Variovorax terrae: one gene and its partners. The protein of the gene in region 3 interacts with the protein of the main gene of each other region in a pairwise test. Links are inferred from orthologs where the notes say so. Each region holds a gene or a part of one and is shown on either strand. Other genes may lie near its edges. The genes, in order: MMF98_RS08495, glnL and glnK.

The links.
Region 1: the proteins of glnK (region 3) and MMF98_RS08495 interact in binary tests that used the Escherichia coli proteins (3 or more experiments, as listed by UniProt). The link is inferred for Variovorax terrae from one-to-one orthologs.
Region 2: the proteins of glnK (region 3) and glnL interact in binary tests that used the Escherichia coli proteins (3 or more experiments, as listed by UniProt). The link is inferred for Variovorax terrae from one-to-one orthologs.

What each region holds. Positions count from the first base shown.
Region 1 is NZ_JALGBI010000001.1:1,790,429-1,798,051, forward strand. Bases 1,289-4,422 are described here. They hold MMF98_RS08495 ([protein-PII] uridylyltransferase), read right to left. Parts: upstream 4,111-4,422; coding sequence 1,489-4,110; downstream 1,289-1,488. Other genes in these bases: def (peptide deformylase), read left to right, coding at 1,289-1,452; map (type I methionyl aminopeptidase), read right to left, coding at 4,152-4,422. Also shown: NAD-dependent DNA ligase LigA, read left to right, coding at 1-67; MMF98_RS08480 (hypothetical protein), read left to right, coding at 138-521; MMF98_RS08485 (hypothetical protein), read left to right, coding at 618-797; more of def, read left to right, coding at 913-1,288; more of map, read right to left, coding at 4,423-4,958; purL (phosphoribosylformylglycinamidine synthase), read left to right, coding at 5,061-7,623.
Region 2 is NZ_JALGBI010000001.1:2,631,064-2,638,440, forward strand. The notes cover bases 4,490-7,377. They hold glnL (nitrogen regulation protein NR(II)), read right to left. Parts: upstream 6,530-7,377; coding sequence 5,450-6,529; downstream 4,490-5,449. Other genes in these bases: ntrC (nitrogen regulation protein NR(I)), read right to left, coding at 4,490-5,415; MMF98_RS12410 (hypothetical protein), read right to left, coding at 6,526-7,011; glnA (type I glutamate--ammonia ligase), read right to left, coding at 7,154-7,377. In the rest of the region: MMF98_RS12380 (mandelate racemase/muconate lactonizing enzyme family protein), read right to left, coding at 1-772; MMF98_RS12385 (Bug family tripartite tricarboxylate transporter substrate binding protein), read right to left, coding at 782-1,768; MMF98_RS12390 (LysR family transcriptional regulator), read left to right, coding at 1,876-2,808; xth (exodeoxyribonuclease III), read left to right, coding at 3,071-3,844; more of ntrC, read right to left, coding at 3,874-4,489.
Region 3 is NZ_JALGBI010000003.1:105,168-112,499, forward strand. The notes cover bases 2,568-5,410. They hold glnK (P-II family nitrogen regulator), read right to left. Parts: upstream 4,237-5,410; coding sequence 3,898-4,236; downstream 2,568-3,897. Other genes in these bases: amt (ammonium transporter), read right to left, coding at 2,568-3,869; MMF98_RS19885 (TorF family putative porin), read right to left, coding at 4,262-5,044; MMF98_RS19890 (YifB family Mg chelatase-like AAA ATPase), read left to right, coding at 5,274-5,410. Outside these bases: glycolate oxidase subunit GlcE, read right to left, coding at 1-397; MMF98_RS19865 (SMP-30/gluconolactonase/LRE family protein), read right to left, coding at 460-1,386; MMF98_RS19870 (aldose 1-epimerase), read right to left, coding at 1,388-2,260; more of amt, read right to left, coding at 2,463-2,567; more of MMF98_RS19890, read left to right, coding at 5,411-6,815; MMF98_RS19895 (ferredoxin--NADP reductase), read left to right, coding at 7,072-7,332. UniProt on the Escherichia coli protein: Involved in the regulation of nitrogen metabolism. Regulates the activity of its targets by protein-protein interaction in response to the nitrogen status of the cell.

The DNA of each region.
Region 1 (7,623 bases), on a different replicon or contig from region 3:
GGCCCTGGGCGTCGCGGTGCTCGACGAAGACGGGCTGCGCCGCCTGCTGGCCGGCACTGCGGAGTGACGGCCAGCGATTGAACCCCGGCGCGGCGCGGGGGTCCAACCCTCCTGGACACTGTCTTCAGGAGGCAGTCATGAACATCCGCATTTCCTGCTGCGCCGCCGCGCTCGCCGCTGGCGCCCTGGCCGGGCTCTCGGGCTGCGCCGTGGTGCCCGCCGATGCCTACTACGGTACCGCGTACCCCTACAGTTCGCCCTACGTCTACCCGTACACCTACGCCTATCCGCCCATAGGCTATGCCGATCCCTGGTTCTGGGGCCCCGCCTATGGCTTTGTCGATTTCAGCGTGGTGGTGGCCCGCCGCGGGCCTCGCCATGGCTCGTCTGGTTTCGTGGCGCCCGGACGCCCGTTCGGCGGCGGCGGCGCGCCGCGCATGGGAATGGGCGGCGCAGGCCACTTTGGCGGCCGCGGTGGAGGGCATGACGGTGGCCACGGGGGTGGCGGCCACGGGCGCTGAGGGCTTTACCCACCGTTACGCAAAGCGACCTGCGGTATGTCGGAGGGCCGCGGCCGCCGCGCGTTGTGAAATGACCTGATCTACAAGGAGACCGTCATGTCTCGCCTACGTATCGCCGGAATCATCCTCGCCGCTGCCAGCGCCACCCTGCTGAGCGGCTGCGTGGTGGCCCCGGTGGCTCCCTATCCTGGCACCTACTACTACCCGGCAGCGCCGATCGTGGTGTCGCCTTCCATCGGTTTCTACGGCTCCTATGGGTATCGGCGCGGACGCTAGCAAACGTTTCTGCGCGGTGCGCCGGTTGCCGCTGCCCTGATCGCGCCCGCGGGCCCCGATGGCGCGGCGGCGGGGGAGGTTATGCTTGCGGCTCCCCAGCTTTCCCCCGCGTCCCATGGCTGTACGAGACATCCTCAAAATGGGCGATCCGCGCCTGCTGCGCATCGCCCCGCCCGTGACGGCCTTCGATACCGATGCGCTGCACCTGCTGGTGCGCGACATGTTCGAGACCATGGCCGCTGTCAACGGCGCCGGCCTCGCGGCACCGCAGATCAGCGTGGACCTGCAGCTCGTGATCTTCGGCACCGATGCACCCAACCCGCGCTACCCCGACGCGCCGCCCGTGCCGCGCACCGTGCTGTGCAATCCGGTCATCACGCCGCTGGGGCCGGATGAAGAGGACGGCTGGGAGGGCTGCCTCTCGGTGCCCGGCCTGCGCGGCGTGGTGCCGCGCTTCGCGCGCATCCGCTACACCGGCTTCGACCCCCATGGCGACCCGATCGACCGCGTGGCCGAGGGCTTCCATGCGCGCGTGGTCCAGCATGAATGCGACCACCTGATCGGCAAGCTCTACCCGATGCGGGTGCGCGATTTCACGCAGTTCGGCTTCACCGAGGTGCTGTTTCCCGGGCTGGACGCCGAGCAGGACGACTGAGGCCGCCGCGCCTTGGTCTGGCGTGGCGCTGCCGGCCTATGGCGCCGCCAGTGCCTCCAGCAGCTCGGTCTCGATCTCGATCTGCGCCTTGTTCTGCTGCAGCTCGGCGCCGTCGATCAGGAAGGTATCCTCCACGCGCTCGCCCAGCGTCGTGACCTTGGCGAGCTGCAGGTTGAGCTTGTGCTGCGCCAGCACGCGCGCCACACTGTAGAGCAGGCCCACGCGGTCGCTGGCCGAGATGCTGAGCAGCCAGCGCTGGGCCTTCTCGTCGGGCCGAAGATCCACGCGCGGCACCACGGGAAAGCTCTTGACGCGGCGCGACACGCGCCCGCGCCCCACCGGCGGCAGCGGGCCGCGCTGCTCGATGGTGTGCAGCAGGTCGGTTTCGACCATGCTGATGAGTTCGCGGTAGTGCTCGGGCAGGATCGAGGTCACGACCTGGAAGGTGTCGAGCGCGTAGCCGTTGTTGGCGGTGTGCACCTTGGCGTCCAGGATGCTGAAGCCGGCCTGCTCGAAATAGCCGCAGATGCGGGCGAACAGGTCGGGCTGGTCGGGCGTGTAGACCAGCACCTGCAGGCCTTCCCCCACCGGCGAGAGGCGCGCACGCACGATGGCGCGGCCGCGCGGCGCGGACTCGTCGCCGCTCGCCTTCTCGACAAAGCGCGACAGCTGCTTGGTGTGCCAGGCGATGTCGGACGCCTCGTGGCGCATGAAGTAGCGCACATCCAGCGTGTCCCACAGCGCCTTGTGCGCCTCGTGCGGCAGCGCGTGCAGCGCCAGCAGCACCAGGGCCTCGCGCTTGCGGGCCTCGACCTCGGCGTCGGGGTCGGGCGCGCGGCCGCCCAGGGTGCGCAGGGTGTAGCGGTACAGGTCTTCCAGCAGCTTGCCTTTCCAGGCGTTCCACACCTTGGGGCTGGTGCCGCGGATGTCGGCCACGGTCAGCAGGTAGAGCGCGGTCAGGTAGCGCTCATTGCCCACACGCTGGGCGAAGGCCGCGATCACGTCCGGGTCGCTCAGGTCCGCCTTCTGCGCGATGCGGCTCATGGCGAGGTGCTCGTGCACCAGGAATTCGATCAGCGCGGCGTCCTCGCGCGCGATGCCGTGCTGGCGGCAAAAGCGCCGCACCTCGTGCGCGCCGAGGTTGGAGTGGTCGCCGCCGCGGCCCTTGGCGATGTCGTGGAACAGCGCCGCGATGTAGAGGATCCAGGGCTTGTCCCAGCCGGCGGCGAGCTGCGAGCAGAACGGGTACTCGTGCGCGTGCTCGGCGATGAAGAAGCGCCGCACGTTGCGCAGCACCATCAGGATGTGCTGGTCCACGGTGTAGACGTGGAACAGGTCGTGCTGCATCTGGCCGACGATGCGGCGGAACACCCACAGGTAGCGCCCGAGCACCGAGGTCTGGTTCATCAGCCGCATGGCGTGGGTGATGCCCTCGGGCTGCTGCAGGATGCGCAGGAAGGTGGCGCGGTTGACCGGGTCGTCGCGGAACTTCGCCGTCATCACGTTGCGCACGTTGTAGAGCGCGCGCAGCGTGCGGGCCGACAGGCCCTTGAGCCCCCGCGTGGTCTGGTACAGCAGGAAGGTTTCGAGGATGGCGTGCGGCTGCTTCACGTAGAGGTCGTCGCTGGCCACCTCGATCATGCCGGCCTTGTCGGCGAAGCGCTCGTTGATCGGGCGCGGTTCGTGCGTGCTGGGGTTGAGCCGCTCCTCGATGTTGAGCAGCAGGATCTGATTGAGCTGGGTCACCGCCTTGGCGGCCCAGTAGTAGCGCTTCATCAGCACTTCGCTGGCGCGCATGGCGAGGCGCCCGCCGGCCGTGGTCTGCTCGGTGTAGCCGAAGGACTCGGCCACCGCAGTCTGCAGGTCGAACACCAGCCGGTCTTCACGCCGCCCGGCGATCAGGTGCAGCCGGGCGCGGATCAGGCTCAGCAGGGCCTCATTGCGCTTGATCTGCCGCGCCTCGAACGGCGTGGCCAAGCCCTTGCGCGCGAGGTCGTCCCAGCTCTTGCCGATCCGGGCGGCCTTGGCCACCCACAGCAGGGTCTGCAGGTCGCGCAGGCCGCCGGGCGATTCCTTGCAGTTGGGCTCCAGCGAGTAGGGCGTGTTCTCGAACTTGTGGTGGCGCTGGCGCATCTCCAGCGTCTTGGCGACGAAGAAGGCCTGTGGGTCGAGCGTGGCCGCGTACTGCGCGCTGAACAGGGCAAACAGCTTGCGGTCACCGGTGACCAGGCGCGATTCGAGCAGCGAGGTCTGCACCGTCACGTCCTTGCGGGCTTCGGCCACGCAGTCGGCCACGCTGCGCACGCTGGAGCCGATCTCCAGCCCGGTGTCCCAGCAGCTGCCGATGAAGCCCTCGATCTGCTGCTTCAGCGCCTCGTCGGCGTCGGGCGAGGCATGGTCGGGCAGCAGCAGCAGCACGTCCACGTCGGAGTAGGGGAACAGCTCGCCGCGGCCATAGCCGCCCACGGCCACCAGCGCAAAGCCTTCGGGGAAGCTGGCATGGGCCCAGAGCGTGCGCAGCGTGGCATCGGCCTGCTGCGCGAGCTTTTGCAGCAGGCGGCGCACGCCGCGGGTGGAGGCGCCGCTGGACTGCACGGACTGCAGCAGCTCGGCTTTCTGGAGCCGGTAGTCGTTGCGCAGGGCTTGCAGGTCGGGCATGTCCGGGCGGTGAGGTCGGTGGCGGGCAGGCGCCCAGGCGGTCAGGCCGTGACGAACGAAGGCGCAGGCGGGCTGCCGTCCGACAGCGTGAGCACCTCGTAGCCGGTTTCGGTCACCAGCACGGTGTGCTCCCACTGGGCCGAGAGCGAATGGTCCTTGGTGACGATGGTCCAGCCGTCGGTCAGCTCCTTGATCTCGCGGCGCCCGGCGTTGATCATGGGCTCGATGGTGAAGGTCATGCCGGGCTTGAGCTCCTCGAGCGTGCCGGGCTTGCCGTAGTGCAGCACCTGCGGCTCCTCATGGAACACCTTGCCGATGCCGTGGCCGCAGAACTCGCGCACCACCGAGAAGCCGTTGCTCTCGGCGAATTTCTGGATCGCCCAGCCCACGTCGCCCAGGCGGGCGCCGGGCCGCACCTGCATGATGCCGTGCCACATGGCCTCGAAGGTGATGGCGCACAGGCGCCGGGCCTGGATGGAGGTTTCGCCGATGAGGTACATGCGGCTGTTGTCGCCGAACCAGCCCTCCTTGGTGATGACGGTGACATCGACGTTCATGATGTCGCCCTTCTTGAGCGGCTTGTCGTTCGGGATGCCGTGGCACACCACGTGGTTGAGCGAGGTGCACAGCGATGCGGGGTAGGGCGGGTAGCCCGGGGGCTGGTAGCCGAGCGTGGCGGAGGTCGTGCCCTGGACGTTCACCATGTAGTCGTTCGCCAGGCGGTCGATTTCCTTGGTCGTGATGCCGGCCTTGATGTGAGGCGTGAGGTAATCGAGAACTTCCGAAGCCAGGCGGCATGCGGTGCGCATGCCCGCGATGCCATCCGCGTCTTTGTAGGTAATGCTCATGGCCTCGATTATCCCACTGGGTGAATTCCTGCGCAGGTAAAATCAAGGGTTTTCACGGAGCCACCCATCCAGCGTGGCTGCGGCAACCACAAGGCCACCCCAGTGACCCTGCATATCAGCACCTTCGACGGCGGCAGCGCGCTCAGCGAGTTCCGAGTCCAGCAACTTCTTCCGCGCCTGCAGGCCATCCATGACCGCATCAGCGGCATCGCGGCCCGGTTCGTGCACCTCGTGGCCAGCGAAGCGCCGCCGTCGCCCGAGACGCAGGCCCGCCTGGCGGCCCTGCTGAGCTATGGCGAGCCCTATGCGGGGCCGGTGGACGGCCCGGTGATCGTGGTGTCACCGCGCTTCGGCACGGTGTCGCCCTGGGCCTCCAAGGCCACCGACATCGCCCACAACTGCGGGCTCGCGCTGCGGCGCGTGGAGCGCGTCACCGAATACCGCCTGACGCTGGCGTCGGGTCTGCTGGGCAGGGCGAGCCTGAGCGAAGCGCAGCGGGCCGCGGTGGCCGAGCTGCTGCACGACCGCATGACCGAGAGCGCCATGGCCGACCGCGCTCAGGCAGCGGGCCTGTTCACCGAGCTGCAGCCCGCGCCGATGGAGCACGTGGACGTGCTGGGCGGCGGGCGGGCCGCGCTGGAGGCGGCCAACATGCAGTTCGGCCTGGCGCTGGCCGACGACGAGATCGACTACCTGGTCGAGGCCTTCGAAGGCCTGAAGCGCAACCCGAGCGACGTGGAGCTGATGATGTTCGCGCAGGCCAACAGCGAGCACTGCCGCCACAAGATCTTCAACGCGGGCTTCACCATCGACGGCGTGCCGCAAGAGCGAAGCATGTTCGGCATGATCCGCAACACGCACCAGCGGAGCCCCCAGCACACGGTGGTGGCGTACTCAGACAACGCCTCGGTCATGGAGGGCTCGCCGGTCCAGCGATTCATGGCCGGATCGGCCGGAGGTCCAGGTGCAGCGGACGCGGGCAGCTATCAAAAGCATAGCGCCACGAACCATGTGCTGATGAAGGTGGAAACTCACAACCACCCGACGGCGATCTCGCCGTTCCCCGGCGCCTCCACCGGCGCGGGCGGCGAGATCCGCGACGAGGGCGCCACCGGGCGCGGCTCGAAACCCAAGGCGGGCCTGACCGGCTTCACCGTCTCGAAGCTGTGGGGCGGCTGGTCGAGCCAGCCGGGCGGCAAGCCCGGCCACATCGCCAGCCCGCTGCAGATCATGACCGAAGGCCCGCTGGGCGGCGCGGCCTTCAACAACGAGTTCGGCCGGCCCAACCTGCTGGGCTACTTCCGTGAGTATGAGCAGGCCGTGGCCTCCGACGTGGACCAGGTGCTGCGCGGCTACCACAAGCCCATCATGATCGCGGGCGGCCTCGGCACCATCGACGCCGGGCTCACGAAGAAGATCGAGTTTCCGGCCGGCACGCTGCTGATCCAGCTCGGCGGCCCGGGCATGCGCATCGGCATGGGCGGCGGCGCGGCCAGCTCCATGGCCACCGGTGCCAACGCGGCCGAGCTCGACTTCGACTCGGTGCAGCGCGGCAACCCCGAGATCGAGCGCCGGGCGCAGGAGGTCATCAACCACTGCTGGCAGCAGGGCGCGGCCAACCCCATCCTGGCCATCCACGACGTGGGTGCGGGCGGCCTGAGCAATGCCTTTCCCGAGCTGAGCAACGATGCCGGCCGCGGCGCGCGTTTCGACCTGCGCAAGGTGCCGCTGGAAGAGTCGGGCCTGGCGCCCAAGGAAATCTGGTGCAACGAAAGCCAGGAGCGCTACGTGCTGGCCATCGCGCCCGAGTCGCTGGCGCAGTTCCAGGCCTTCTGCGAGCGCGAACGCTGCCCGTTTGCCGTGGTGGGCGTGGCCACCGAGGAGCGCCGGCTCGTGGTGGCCGAGGCCAAGGCTGGCGACAGCCTGGCTCCGGTCGACATGCCCATGAACGTGCTGCTGGGCAAGCCGCCCAAGATGCACCGCGACGTCAAGGCCGTGCCGCGCCGCTTCAAGCCGGTGGACCTGACCGGGGTCGATCTCCAGCAGGCCGCGATCCAGGTGCTGGCCCACCCCACCGTGGCCTCCAAGCGCTTTCTCATCACCATCGGCGACCGCACCGTGGGGGGCTTGAGCCACCGCGACCAGATGGTCGGCCCCTGGCAGGTGCCGGTGGCCGACTGCGCCGTGACCCTGGCCGACTACAGCGGCTTCGCCGGCGAGGCCATGAGCATGGGCGAGCGCACGCCGCTGGCCGCGATCGACGCGCCGGCCTCGGGCCGCATGGCGGTGGCCGAGGCCATCACCAACCTGCTGGCGGCGCCCATCGAGCTGCCGCGCGTCAAGCTCTCGGCCAACTGGATGGCCGCCTGCGGCGAGCCCGGCGAGGATGCGGCCCTGTACGAGACGGTCAAGGCCGTGGGCATGGAGCTGTGCCCCGCCTTGGGCGTGTCCATCCCCGTCGGCAAGGACAGCCTCTCCATGCGCACGCAGTGGACCGAGGGCGCGGCGGCGAAGAAGGTCACCTCGCCGGTGAGCCTGATCGTCAGCGCCTTCGCCACGCTGGCCGACGTGCGCGGCACGCTCACGCCGCAGCTCGACGCCACCGAGGAAGACACCACCCTGGTGCTGGTGGACCTGGGCCGCGGCCGCCACCGCATGGGTGGCA
Region 2 (7,377 bases), on a different replicon or contig from region 3:
TAAAGTCGCAGCCTCCGCTGGCCAGCAGTTCCTGGAACTGGAAGATGGAGGTGAGCCGCTCGCCCGTGGCGATCGGCAAGCGGCACCGGGCCTGGAGCTCGCCCATCAGGGCCGGGCTGTCCGGAAGCATCGGGTCTTCGTAGAAATAGGGATGAAAGGGCTCCAGCCGCGCGGCCAGGGCAACGGACTCGGCGGGATTCATCTGGCGATGGAGTTCGATGCACAGGTCGACATCGCCGGCGAGGGCCTCGTGAACGGCCCCGACGCGCTGCACTGCGTCGGACGCCCAGGACTCGAAGGATTGGTGCAGGTGGTAGTCCGCAGAAAAGGGCGAGAAGCGGATGGCCGTGAAGCCCGCGGCTTTTTTCTGCAGCGCATCGCTCACCAGATCGTCGAGCGAGTCGCCATGTGCGTGGATGTAGCAACGCACCCGGTCCCGCGTCTTGCCCCCCATCAGTTCGTAGACGGGCACGCCCAGGCGCTTGCCCTTGATGTCCCACAGCGCAATGTCGATGGCCGAGATGGCGCCCGAGATCAGCGCGCCCATGAAATGGGAGCTCCGCTGGAGCAACTGCGCGTGGTGCTCGATAAGGGAGGGATCTTTGCCCTTCAGATAGGGCTCCATGGCGTGCAGCGTGGCCTGCGTCGGGCCAGGCCACCCATGCACACCGGCTTCGCCGATGCCGACCGTTCCGTCTTCGCACCAGATGCGCAGCAGGCACCAGCGGTCGACACGGAAGGTCTCTATTTTTTCAATGCGCGTAGCTTTCATTTGTTGAGTTCACTCGGGCTTGACGCCCGCGTCGAGGATGATCTTGCTCCATCGAGCCGCTTCGGATTTCTGGAATGCCGCGAACTGCCCGGGCGTGTCGGACGACAGCGCGCCCATGCCCATCGCTTCGAACTTGGCGTGCACGTCGGGCTGCCTGCGCGCCTTCTGCCACTCGGCATTGAGCCGCTGGATGGCCTGCGCGGGCGCATGTCTGGGCGCGTAGAGACCGATCCATCCGGTGGAGTGAAAACCCTTCACGCCGGCTTCGGCAACGGTGGGCACGTCCGGCAACGGGGCGAGGCGGGTGTCGCCGGTCACGCCCAGCAGGCGCAGCTTTCCGCTCTTGACGTGAGGCTCCACCAGGTTGTAGCCCGTGAACATCATCTGCACCTGCCCGCCGAGCAGATCGGTCAGGGCCTGGCCGTCTCCCTTGTAGGGCACGTGGGTCAGCCGGGTGCCCGTCATGCTGGCGAACAGCTCGCCCGACAGGTGTGAATTCGTGCCTTGCCCGCCGGACCCGAAGGACAGCTCGCCGGGCTTCTGTTTGGCCAGTGCGATCAACTCGGCAACGCTGCGCGCAGGCACCTGGGCATTGACGACCAGCACCACGGGCCCGCCTGCCAGGAGCGCAATGGGGGCGAAATCGCGCTCCGGCACGAAGTTCAACTGCTTGTACAGATAGGGCGCGACGATCATCACCGTGGGCGCGGTGATCAGCAAGGTGTAGCCGTCCGCAGCGGACTTGGCCACATAGTCGGCCGCCAGGGTTCCACCCGCTCCCGGCCGGTTGTCCACGAAGAAGCTCTGCCCGGTGGCTTGCGTCATCTTCTGCGCGAAGATGCGCGCGAAATAGTCGGCAGCACCGCCCGCGTTGACGCCGACCACCACCTTCACCGGCTTGCTGGGGTAGTCGGCTGCCTGCGCCCAGGCGGCCGGGCCGGTTGCCAGGACGGCGGCGGCGCCAGGCATCAGCTTGAAGAGCTTTCTTCGGTTCATCTTCTTGTCTCCGTGCGTTGTCTCGATGGGAGCGATCTTCATCGTACGAGTGATAGAGAACAAATAGAATATCGGCTCCTCCTATTTGAATCTTCTATACCGTGGCCGTGTCAGCCTCCGTTCTCGCTTCGCGGCTTGTGGTGCGGGCGCGCTTGCGCCATCTTCAGGTGCTCGTGAAAGTGGCGGAGTTGGGGAGCGTCAAGCGGGCTGCGGAAGCCATCGGGCTCACGCAGCCCTCCACGACCCAGGCGCTCGCGGATCTGGAACAACTGCTCGAGTGCACGCTGTTCGACAGGCATGCGCGAGGCATGCATCCGACGCCCATCGCCCTCGCGGTTCTGCCGCTCGCGCGCAGGATGCTCGACGCGCTCAACGACTGCGCGGAGGCGGTGGTGGCCTTCTCGGCCGAGGGCCGCAGCCTGGTGCGCATCGCGGCCCTGTCTGGCGCCGTGACGGGCATCCTGGCCAAGGCCTTGCCGGTCTTCAGCCAGCAGCACCCGGACATCCTGCTGCAGATTCAGGAAGCAGACATCGAACAGATCGGCGCCTTGATGGCGGGCGGCGGCCTCGACATGGTCTTCTGCCGGCAACCCCCTGTTGCCACGGAGGGCTGGCGCTTCGAGCCGCTGCTCGACGATGAGTTCGTGGTCATCGCCGCGCCACACCATCCGCTTGCCGGCAGGAAGCGGCTGACCTTCAAGGCGCTACGCGACGAAATCTGGCTGACCTCGCCCGTTGCATCTGCGCCGCGCCGGACCCTCGACCAGTGGAGCGCCGCGCAAGGCATCGAGCCCAGGCAGCGCCTGATTAGCACCCGCTCGATGGCTATCGTGTGGGCGGCCCTCGTGCACGAGCGATGCGTGTGCCTCGTGCCCCTCAGCATCGCCAGCCAGTTGCTGGACGCGGGGCAACTGGTGCGGCTGAACATAGCCGTGCCTTATGCGTTCGAGCCGATAGGAATGATGACGCCGATCGATTCATCAGGCTTGGCGACGCAGAAACTTCAGGCGTTCCTGCTGAGTTTCGAGAAGGCTAGGTGACGGGACGACGCTCCCATCCAGCGGGACGACGGTGGCGGGCGCAACACGCCGGGCATGAACAGGCAAGGCTCGCGCCTGTTGGCCGCAACCATTTGCTACTTATTTGATAGCAAACAATGACCACTGCACCTGGACATCCGGCTTAAATCATCCAAAATTCACCTCTAACGGGCCTCGCATCGACGCACGCGGGCACAATGCCATTCTTGAACGCGGCCCTCGCTGCCGCCCTCACCCCTGCAACGTGAACGAAGCCGACACCATGAAACTTGCCACCTGGAACGTCAACTCCCTGGCCGTGCGCCTGCCCCAAGTGCTGGACTGGCTGGCCGCCAACCCGGTGGACGCGCTGTGCCTGCAGGAGCTCAAGCTCACCGATGACAAGTTCCCGCAGGCCGAGCTCGAGGCCGCGGGCTACCACAGTGCCGTGTTCGGCCAGAAGACTTACAACGGCGTCGCCATCCTGAGCCGCACCCCGGCGCGCGACGTGGTGAAGAACATCACGGGCTTTGCCGACGATCAGTCGCGCGTGATCACCGCCACGCTGGACACGCCCGAGGGCGCGCTGCGCGTGGTCAACGGCTACTTCGTCAACGGCCAGGAGCCGGGCAGCGAGAAGTTCGCCTACAAGATGCGCTGGCTCGATGCCTTGCGCGAACAGGTACGCGCGGAGTTGGCCGTGCATCCGCGGCTGGTGCTGCTGGGCGACTTCAACGTCGCGCCCGAGGACCGCGACTCCTACGATCCCGAGGGCCTGCGCGAGACCATCCACCACACGACGGCCGAGCGCGACCACTTCAAGGCGCTGCTGGGCCTGGGCCTGACCGATGCCTTCCGCCTGTTCGAGCAGCCCGAGAAAAGCTACTCGTGGTGGGACTACCGTATGCTCGGCTTCCAGAAGAACCGAGGCCTGCGCATCGACCACATCCTGGTGAGCGAGGCGCTCAAGCCCGGGGTGAAGTCCTGCACCGTGGATCGCGCGCCGCGCAAGAACAAGCAGCCCAGCGACCACGCGCCGGTGATCGTGGAGCTGTGAGCCCGCGGCCGTGAATCGGCGGGCGCTCTCTACTCCAGACCCAGTTCCTGAATTTTGCGCGTAATGGTGTTGCGCCCGATGCCGAGCTTTTGAGCGGCCTCGATGCGCCGCCCCCGCGTGTTGGCCAGCGCGGTCAGGATCAGCTTGGACTCGAAACGGCGGGTCAGTTCGTCCCACACGTCGTGCCGGCCCGTGGCCAGCAGGGCCAGCGCCTCGGCCTCGAGCCCTGATTCCCAGCTGCCCGCGCCGGGTGCCGGCACGGCGTTCGCTGTCGGCGCCGGCAGCGCGTCGCCCGCCGCATCCGCCTCCAGCGCCTTGACCGCGGGCTTCGCGGCCAGCTCGGCCAGGCGCGGCGCGGCCTCGGCGCCGGGTGCGGCCAATGTTCGCAAGGCCGGGGCATCGCCGGTGGTGCCGGCCACCTCGGGCGGCAGGTCCTTGGGCTCGATCACTTGCGCCGGCGCCATCACGGTCAGCCAGTGGCAGATGTTTTCGAGCTGCCGCACATTGCCCGGGAAACCAAAGGCGCCGAGCAAGGCCAGCGCAGCATCGGAAATGCGCTTGGGCTCCACACCGAGCTGCTTGGCGCTTTGCTGCAGGAAGTGGCGCGTGAGCATGGGCACGTCTTCCCTGCGCTCGCGCAGCGCCGGCAGGCGCAGGCGGATCACGTTGAGGCGGTGGAACAGGTCTTCGCGGAACACGCCTTCCTTGACGCGCTGCTCCAGGTCCTGGTGCGTGGCGGCGATCACGCGCACATGGGCCTTGACGGCGTTGTGGCCGCCCACGCGGTAGAAGTGGCCGTCGCTGAGCACGCGCAGCAGGCGCGTCTGCAAATCGAACGGCATGTCGCCGATCTCATCAAGGAACAGCGTGCCGCCCTCGGCCTGCTCGAAGCGGCCGCGGCGCATGGTCTGCGCGCCAGTGAAGGCGCCGCGCTCGTGGCCGAACAACTCGCTCTCCAGCAGGTCCTTGGGGATGGCCGCGGTGTTGATCGCCACGAAGGGCCCGCTGGCGCGCGGCGAATGCTTGTGCAGCGCGCGCGCCACCAGCTCCTTGCCCGAACCCGATTCGCCGGTGATCATCACCGTGACGTTGCTCTGCGAGAGGCGCCCGATGGCGCGGAACACGTCCTGCATCGCCGGGGCCTGGCCCAGCATCTCGGGCGCGGCAGCCATGCGCTCCTCGGCCACTTCCTCGCGCTGGCTCTCTTCCACCGCACGGCGGATCAGCTCCACCGCCTTGGGCAGGTCAAATGGCTTGGGCAGGTATTCGAACGCGCCGCCCTGGAAAGCCGAGACGGCGCTGTCGAGGTCGGAGAACGCGGTCATGATGATGACGGGCAGGCCCGGCAGCTTCTCCTTGACCTTGTCCAGCAGCTCCAGCCCCGAGCCGCCCGGCATGCGGATGTCGCTCACCAGGACCTGCGGGCCGTCCTCGTCCGTGGCGTCTTCGAGCGCCTGCAGCACTTCACGCGGGTTGGTGAAGCTGCGCGTGGGCAGTTCTTCGCGGAGCAGGGCCTTCTCCAGCACGAAGCGGATGGATTGGTCGTCGTCTACTATCCAGATCGGCTTCATGTGTTTTAGTCACCTTGGTATCGAACTCAATCAGTCAGGGCAGCGGAATCAGTATCTTGAAATCCGTCCGGCCCGCCACGCTTTCGCACTCGATCAAGCCATGGTGCTGCTGCACGAAGGTTTGCGCCAACGTCAGCCCCAGCCCTGAGCCGCCTTCCCGGCCCGACACCAGCGGGTAGAAGATGCGGTCTTTGATCGAGTCCGGCACGCCGGGCCCGTTGTCGATGACATGCAATTCCAATGCCAGTCGATAGCGCTGCTTACCGAATGTCACCTGCCGGGCGATCCGCGTGCGGAACACCAGTTGCGCATCGCCCGCCGCGATGCGTTCGGCCAGGGCCTGGCAGGCGTTGTGGGCGATGTTGAGCACGGCCTGGATCAGCTGCTCGCGGTCGCCGCGGAACTCGGGAATCGAAATGTCGTATTCACGAACCACCTTCAGCCCGCGTGGAAACTCGGCCAGGATCAGCGAGCGCACCCGCTCGCAGACCTCGTGGATGTTGACGTCGCCCACCACGTGCGGGCGGCGGTGCGGCGCCAGCAGCCGGTCGACCAGCGTCTGCAGCCGGTCGGCCTCGTGGATGATGACCTGGGTGTACTCGGTCAGGTCCCTGGAGTCAATCTCCATCTGCAGCAGCTGCGCCGCGCCGCGGATGCCGCCCAGCGGGTTCTTGATCTCGTGCGCGAGGTTGCGGATCAGCTCCTTGTTGGCCTGGGCCTGGTCGATCAGGCGCTCCTCTCGGTCCTGCTTGGCCTGGGCTTCGAGCGGCAGCAGCTCCACGATGATCTCGCCCGGCCGCTCGGTCTGCGCCACGATCACATGCACGGGCAGCGGATCGTGGTTCAGGCGCTTGAGCCAAGCGTCGTAGCGCAGCGCGGCGAACTCATTGCTGCCCGCGCCTTCGAGCGCGTTCTGCAGGATCTGCGGTTCGGTGAAGCAGTCGGGCAGTTGCGAGCCTTCGATGGTGCGGCGCGAGGTGCCCAGGGCGTCTTCGAGTGCCGAGTTGGCGAACAGCACCGAGCCATCGCTGCGCACCACGGCGACCAGCGTGGCCAGGAGATCGAACGGTTGAAAGTACGCGGGCGGGGAAGTGGGCTTGTTCAAGCCACTTATTTTGACGCAGGAACGCGGCCCAGCTCGCGCTTGATGCCCGCGATGTCGCTTTCGTTGCGGGCGATGCTGGCCTTGAGCTCGGCCACGCGGTCCAGGTACTTCTGGTAGTTGCGCCCCTCGGCACCCTGCTTCTCGGGCTCGCCGTCGTTGTATTCCTTGAGCAGCTCGGCCTGGCGGGCCTCGGCCTTCTTGAGTTCGGCCTCGAGGATGGCGCGGGCTTCGGAATCGCGCGCGCGCTGGTCGGCCGAATCCACGCGCGGCCCGGCCGCCGCCGGCGCCGCGGCCACGCGCACCTGCCCGGCCGGCACGCGCGTGCCCTGCACCACGGTGACGTTGCCGCCTTCCACCACCTTGCAGCCGCGGGACTGGGCCTCGGCGGCATTGTTGGTGTATTCATTGCCGCAGCGGTAGATGCGGTCCTGGCTGTGACTGCCTGCTGTGAAAAATGCAGCAAGCACGGGAATCAATAACGCGTATCTCATGCTCTTCTCCTCGCATTGCAAAAAATGCAGGGACGGTCTGCCAGTATCGCGCTTTTCCTTAGAAATACAAAATAACCCTTTGATTCAAAAAGAAAAAGGACGGCATATGCCGTCCTTTTCATGCCACAGGCAACGCGCCGGATTACAGCGAGTAGTACATGTCGAATTCCACCGGGTGGGTCGCCATGCGGAAGCGCGTGACCTCCTGCATCTTGAGCTCGATGTAGGCGTCGATCATGGTGTCGGTGAACACGCCGCCCTTGGTCAGGAAGCTGCGGCCCTTGTCCAAGTAGTCCAGCGCCTGATCGAGGCTGTGGCACACGGTCGGCACCTTCGCGTCTTCCTCGGGCGGCAGGTGGTACAGGT
Region 3 (7,332 bases):
CGCCGCGGCCATTCAGCAAAGTCATGCCGAGCACATAGTCGCGCACCGCGCCGACGCTGGCGCGCGCCGGGCCGCTCAAGCCCGTAGCCACCATGCCGCCGACGGTCGCTGTGCTCCCTGCGGCGCTACCGAAATGCGGCGGCTCGAACGGCAGGCACTGGCCGCGTTCGGCCAGCACGGCCTCCAGCTCGGCCAGCGGCGTGCCGGCGCGCACGGTGACCACCAGCTCGCTCGGCTCGTAGCTGGTGATGCCGGCCAGCGGCCGGGTGTCGAGCAGCTCGCCCACGGGCGGCTCACCATAGAAATCCTTGCTGCCGCCGCCGCGGATGCGCAGCGGCTGGCCGGCGGCCGCGGCGGCGCGGATGCGGTCGGCGATCTGGCTGAGGGCTGGGTCCATGAGCTGCATGGTAAGCGCGGCCGCCCCCCGGCCCGCGCACGCGGGCTGTGATCTTTTTGAAATCAGTCGCTGAAAAAGTTGACGGGCAGGCCCGGCACGTCCACGCGCATCGAGAACACGCAGCCCGACTCGGGCAGGGCGGCCAGCTCGTCGGCCGGCCGGCCGTGGCAGGCGGTGGTGAGGTAGAGCGTGCGCAGGTCGTCGCCGCCGAAGCAGGGCATGGTCGGGCAGCGCGCGGGCACGGCGATCTCGGCCAGGGTCTCGCCCGCGGGCGAGAGCTTGAGCACGCGCCCGCCCTCGAACATGGCGACCCAGTAGTTGCCCTCGGCATCCACCGCCGCGCCGTCGGGCCGGCCGCCGTAGCCCGGCATGCCGGGCTGCCAGCCGGCCGGCTTGCCCGGGAACTGGCGGAACACGCGGTGGCGGCGCATGGCGCTGCTGCGCGGCTCCCAGTCCCAGGCCTGGATCACATGGTTCGTGGTGTCGCTCCAGTAGACCGTGCCGTGGTCGGGCGACCAGGCCAGGCCGTTGGCGATCACGCCATTGAGCGCCTTGAGCTGAACCACCGGCTTGCCGCCGTTGCCGTTGTCGGGGCGGCAGTCGATGGAGTACAGCTCGGCCCGGCGCGCATCGCGCGGCTCGTACATGGTGCCGGCCCACAGCCGGCCCAGCGGGTCGGCCTTGCCGTCGTTGAAGCGGGTGGTCTTCGGATCGTGGTTGAAGCGCGCGATCGGCGTGAGCGCACCGCCCCACTCGGGCGCGCGGTAGATGCCGTCGCGCAGCGCGATCACCAGGCCGCCGCGTTGCGCCGGGGCGATGCAGCCCGGCTCCTGCGGCAGCTCCCAGCTCTCCAGCGTGCCCATGAAGACGTTGGCGCGGTGGATGCGCCGCCCTGGAATATCCACCCAGTACAGCAGCTGCTCCTGCGGGTGCCAGAACGGGGATTCGCCCAGGCCGCTGGGCTGCTTCACGACGGTTTGCCAGGTCATTTCAGTTTTTGCCTTCCACTTGGATGTTCATCTGCGCCGTCATCGACTCGCCGGGCGCGAGCACGCGCAGGCCCAGGTCGCCGGCCCGCATGGCGGACGCGGCCAGCAGGTTGACGGCATTGTTCACATGGCTCACCGGCTCGATCGCAACGAAGTCGTGCGCCTCGCCGGTGAACACCACGAGGTGGCTCAGCGACGAGTCGATGCGCGTGCGCAGCAGCGGGTCGCGCAGGTGCGCGCTGCCGTGCCAGCCGTCGAAGCAGTGGTCGATCTCGAGCCCGGCGCAGTCGGCGTCCAGCCCCTGGGCCGGCAGGCGGTGGGTCGGCAGCTTCTCGGCGTTCATCTCCCAGCGGCCCGTGGCCTCGAACGCAATGCGGCTGCCCGCGCGCTTGACGAAGGACGGATGCCAGCCGAGACCGGCCGGCGCGGGCTGCGGCGACTGGTTGGTGAGGCTCAGCGTGAGTGCCAGCTCGTGGGCGCTCACGCGCAGGGTCTGCGAGGTGTCGAAGGCGAAGGGCCAGGCCGCATCGGGCTGGTGCTCATACGACAGCATGAGCGTGCGCGCGTCCTGCTCCAGCACGGCCCAGGGCCGCTGCCAGCCGACGCCGTGGATGGCATGCGGCTCGTCGCCGCCCGGGCGGACCAGCGGGTGGCTGGTGCCCTGCCACTGCAGCGTGGCGTGGCCGATGCGGTTGGAGAACGGCACCAGCGGGTAGCAGCCGGCCTGGCGCGCCGAGCGCAGGGCTCGCGGATCGGCCGCGGCGCGCAGCACGGGCACGCCGTCCAGCCACAGGCCCGCGATGCAGCCGCCCAGGGCGGGCAGTACCTCGCAGCGCAGGCCTTCGCAGGCCAGTTCGATCACAGCAGCGGTCATCGCCGGATTTTGTCTCCTCGGCTTCATTGTGCCCGGGGACGGCCCGGCCTCGACTCGGCGTCAACCCTCACCAGCGCCGCAGGCGGTTGCCGCATAAAAAAGAAAAAAGGGCCCGCATCGCTGCGGGCCCAACATCCAAAGGAGACTCTCGCTGTCTTTGCTCTGCCCCGGCGGCCTGGAGGGGCGCCGGGGCCGGTGTCGCTCAACGGTTGTAGGCGGTCTCGCCGTGCGAGCTGATGTCCAGGCCTTCGCGCTCCTCCTCTTCGGGCACGCGCAGGCCGATCAGCAGGTCGGCGATCTTGTAGGCGATGAAGGCCACCACGCCGGACCACACGATGGTGAGCAGCACGCTCTTGAGCTGCACGAACAGCTGATGGCCCATGGCGTAGTCGGCCGGCTGCACGCCGCCCAGGCTGGGCGCGGCGAACACGCCGGTCAGGAGGGCGCCCAGGATGCCGCCGACGCCGTGCACGCCGAACACGTCGAAGGCATCGTCGGCACCGAGCATCTTCTTCAGGCCGTTCACGCCCCAGAGGCAGACCACGCCGGCCAGCAGGCCGAGCACGATGGAGCCCATCGGGCCGACGAAGCCGGCCGCGGGCGTGACCGCCACCAGGCCGGCGACGGCGCCGGAGGCTGCGCCCAGCATGGAGGCCTTGCCCTTGGACAGCGCTTCACCGCCGATCCAGGCCAGCGTGGCAGCGCCGGTGGCCAGGATGGTGTTGATGAAGGCCAGGCCGGCGATGCCGTTGGCGGCGCCCGCGGAGCCGGCGTTGAAGCCGAACCAGCCGACCCACAGCAGCGAGGCCCCGACCATCGTCAGCGTCAGGCTGTGCGGCGTCAGCGCTTCCTTGCCGAAGCCGATGCGCTTGCCGACCAGGTAGGCGCCCACCAGGCCGGCGACACCGGCATTGATGTGCACCACGGTGCCGCCGGCGAAGTCGAGCGCGCCGTCCTTGCCCAGCAGGCCGCCGCCCCAGACCATGTGAGCCATCGGGATGTAGCTGAAGGTGAACCAGATCACGGAGAACAGCAGCACGGCGGAGAACCTGATGCGCTCGGCGAAGGAGCCGACGATCAGGCCCACCGTGATGGCCGCGAAGGTGGACTGGAAGGCCACGAACACGTATTCCGGAATGGTCGGCAAGGCGGCGGACAAGGTGTCCGGCGCGATGCCCTTGAGGAAGATCTTGTCGAAGCCGCCGAAGAAGGTGCCCTCGCCGCCGAACGCCAGGCTGTAGCCGTAGATGGCCCACAGGATGGTGATCAGCGAGAAGATCACGAACACCTGCATCAGCACCGACAGCATGTTCTTGGAACGGGCCAGGCCGCCGTAGAACAGCGCGAGGCCGGGGATGGTCATCAGGATCACCAGCATGGTCGAGGTCAGCATCCAGGCGGTGTCGCCGGTGTCGAGCTTGGGCGCCGGTGCAGCAGCGGGGGCCGCAGGTGCGGCCGCCGCCGCGGGCGCTGCGGCTGCAGCGGCAGGAGCCGCCGCAGAGGCGGCAGCGGCCGCAGGTTCCGAAGCAGCCGGCGTTTGCGCCAGCGCTGCCGTGCTGCCGGCGAGCAGACCGATTCCCAGCACGAGGGAGGCAAGTAGTTTTTTCATGTTCGTCTCTTTCTTGAGGGCTGCAGATTTACAGCGCTTCCTTGCCGGTTTCGCCGGTGCGGATGCGGACGACCTGCTCCAGGTTGTATACGAAGATCTTGCCGTCGCCGATCTTGCCGGTGCGGGCCGCAGCCTCCACCGCCTCGATCACGCGCTCGACCAACTCGTCGGCCACCGCCGCTTCGATCTTGACCTTGGGCAGAAAGTCCACCACGTACTCCGCGCCGCGGTACAGCTCGGTGTGGCCTTTCTGACGGCCGAAGCCCTTGACTTCGGTCACGGTGATGCCTTGCACCCCGATGCCGGAGAGGGCTTCGCGCACCTCGTCCAGCTTGAACGGTTTGATGATGGCCGTTACGAGTTTCATGTCTTCTCCTCGACGGGTTAAGGAATTAGAAATTCTTCTTGAGGCCCAGCACCAGGGTGCTGCCGGCCAGGTTCTTGGTGCCGGTGCCCGGCAGGGTGTAGTCGAAGCCCTGCTTGCTGCTCCAGTTGGTGCCGACCAGGGTGGCGCTGACCACCAGGCCGTCGAAGTCCTTGTTCAGGGCCAGCGAGTAGTCGGTGTAGGAGGTGGCGTTCTTGATGGTCTGGCTGCCGATGTGCGGCACGATGGAGAAGCCGTTGCCCAGGTCGAACGTGGCGCTCAGGTCGAAGTAGCCGCTGCCCTTGCTGTTGGGCGTGCCGAACAGGTTGGTCGTGCTCTGCGAGTACTTGGCCGTGACCGGGCCGAACGACAGGGCGCCGTACAGCTCGAAGGTGTTGGCGTTGGCAAAGCCGGCCGTGTTGCCCAGGTTGTTGCCGGCGTACCAGTATTGCAGGCCGCCGACGTCGAACGAGACGGAGTCGGTGATCGAGCCCTTGTAGCCGCCGTACAGGTCGATCTCGATCGGGCCCTTGGTGGTGTTGGGGTTGGCCGTGCTGTCCTTGATCCAGGAAATGGTGGAGCCCCAGGTGCCCAGGTAGAAGCCGCTCTTGTGCGCGAAGTCGATGCCGCCCTGCAGCGCCGGCTTCTTGCCGGTCTGGGAGATGCCGCGGTAGCGGTATTCGGTCACGGCGCCGATGTTGTAGGACAGGGTGTAGTCCGGCTCTGCGGCAGGCGCCGCGGTCTGGGCAAAGGCAGCACCGGACACGGCCAGCAGGGACAACAGCATCGTTTGAGTAGCTTTCAATTTCACGAGGTTCTCCTAACAAGAAAAAAGGGACACCGGTGCTAAGCAGGGAGCGTGCCAAAGTTAACGTCCCATGAACGCCTGTCTCTTTCTGCGTCCTCGCAACAGGGGGCTGCCGCGTTACTCCTTTCAGTCATAGAAAAACGAAAGCACCTGCCGAGCACGTTTTTGGTGCGCCTTCGCGTCCGCCTCGCCGCACAGGTACAGTGCGCACTCAATTGGGGAGTTGGTTCTCATGAGCTTGTCTTTGGTGCAAAGCCGTGCCCTGCTGGGGCTGGAAGCGGCGGCCGTCACCGTCGAGGTGCATCTGGCCAATGGCCTGCCGAGCTTCACGCTGGTGGGGCTGGCCGAGGTGGAGGTTAAGGAGGCGCGCGAGCGGGTGCGCAGCGCGCTCCAGAACTCGGGCCTCGAGTTTCCCCACAACAAGCGCATCACCGTGAATCTGGCGCCGGCCGACCTGCCCAAGGATTCGGGCCGCTTCGACCTGCCGATCGCACTCGGCATCCTGGCCGCCAGCGGCCAGATCGACGCCGCGCGGCTGGCCGGCCACGAGTTCGCGGGCGAGTTGTCGCTGTCGGGCGAGCTGCGGCCGGTGCGCGGCGCGCTGGCCATGAGCCTGGCCCTGCGGGCGCAGCAGGCCCAGCCCCGGCTGGTGCTGCCGGCCGCCAGCGCCGAAGAAGCCGCGCTGGTGCCCGGCATGCAGGTCTATGGCGCCCGCCACCTGCTCGACGTGGTGCGCCAGTTCCTGCCCGCGCCGAAGGAGGCCGCGCCCGCCGAGGACGACACCGGCGGCTGGGTGCGCGTGCCGCCGCGGCGGGCCCGGCCGCCCGCGGCGCGCTATGCCGACCTGGCCGACGTCAAGGGCCAGGCCGCCGCCAAGCGCGCGCTGGAGATCGCGGCGGCTGGCGGCCACAGCGTGCTGATGGTGGGCCCGCCGGGCTCGGGCAAGTCGATGCTGGCCCAGCGCTTTGCCGGCCTGCTGCCGGCCATGAGCGTGGACGAGGCGCTGCAAAGCGCGGCCGTGGCCAGCCTGGGCGGGCGCTTCTCGCTGGAGCACTGGGCCACCCGGCCGACCTGCAGCCCGCACCACTCGGCCAGCGCGGTAGCGCTGGTGGGGGGCGGTTCGCCGCCGCGGCCCGGCGAAATCTCGCTGGCCCACCATGGCGTCCTTTTTCTGGACGAACTGCCCGAATTTCCGCGCGCCGCCCTGGAGGCGCTGCGCGAGCCGCTGGAAACCGGCACCATCACGATTTCGCGCGCGGCGCGGCGCGCCGAATTTCCGGCGCGCTTCCAGATGATCGCGGCCATGAACCCCTGCCCTTGCGGCTACCTGGGCTCGCCGCTCAAGGCCTGCCGCTGCACGCCCGACCAGGTGTCGCGCTACCAGGGCCGGCTCAGCGGCCCGCTGCTCGACCGCATCGACCTGCACGTGGAAGTGCCGGCCCTGCCGCCCGCCGACCTGCTGCAGGCGGGCGCGGGCGAATCCACCGGCCCCATCCGCGAGCGCTGCACGGCGGCGCGGGAGCGCGCGCTGCAGCGCCAGGGCAAGCCGAACCAGGCGCTGGCCGGCCAGGAGATCGACGACCACCTGGCGCTGGAAGATGCCGCCGCGAAGTTTCTCAACACCGCCGCCGCGCGGCTGGGCTGGAGCGCGCGCTCGACCCACCGCGCGCTCAAGGTGGCGCGCACCATCGCCGACCTGGCCGGCGCCGGCACGACGCAGGTGGCGCACATCGCCGAAGCCGTGCAGTACCGGCGCGCGCTGCGCCCGGCCTGAGCGCCAATTGCTACCAAATCAATAGCAAACAATGACCAGGGGACAAGGACATCTGCGCGATTTCCTTGCCAAATACGGCGCCACCCCGGCCGTACAGCCCGAAACCGGGGCCGTCTGTTGACTTATACCTAAATGTAGTAAGGGAATGGATAAACTGTGAGGCATGGGGTGTATCGCCCGCCCAGGCCGCGCGACACCGGGCCCTGGCGCCACGAACGGCCTGCCCCTTTCTACAACGCCTGATCTTTCCTGAACCATGAGTGCTTTCAACGAGGAACGCGTGCTGAGCGTCCACCACTGGACGGACCGCCTGTTCACCTTCACCACCACGCGCGACCCGTCGCTGCGCTTCTCCAACGGCCACTTCACCATGATCGGCCTGCGCGTCAACGACAAGCCGCTGCTGCGCGCCTACAGCATCGTGAGCGCCAACTACGAGGAGCACCTCGAGTTCCTGAGCATCAAGGTGGAAGAAGGGCCGCTGACCTCGCGGCTGCAGCACATCCAGGTGGACGAC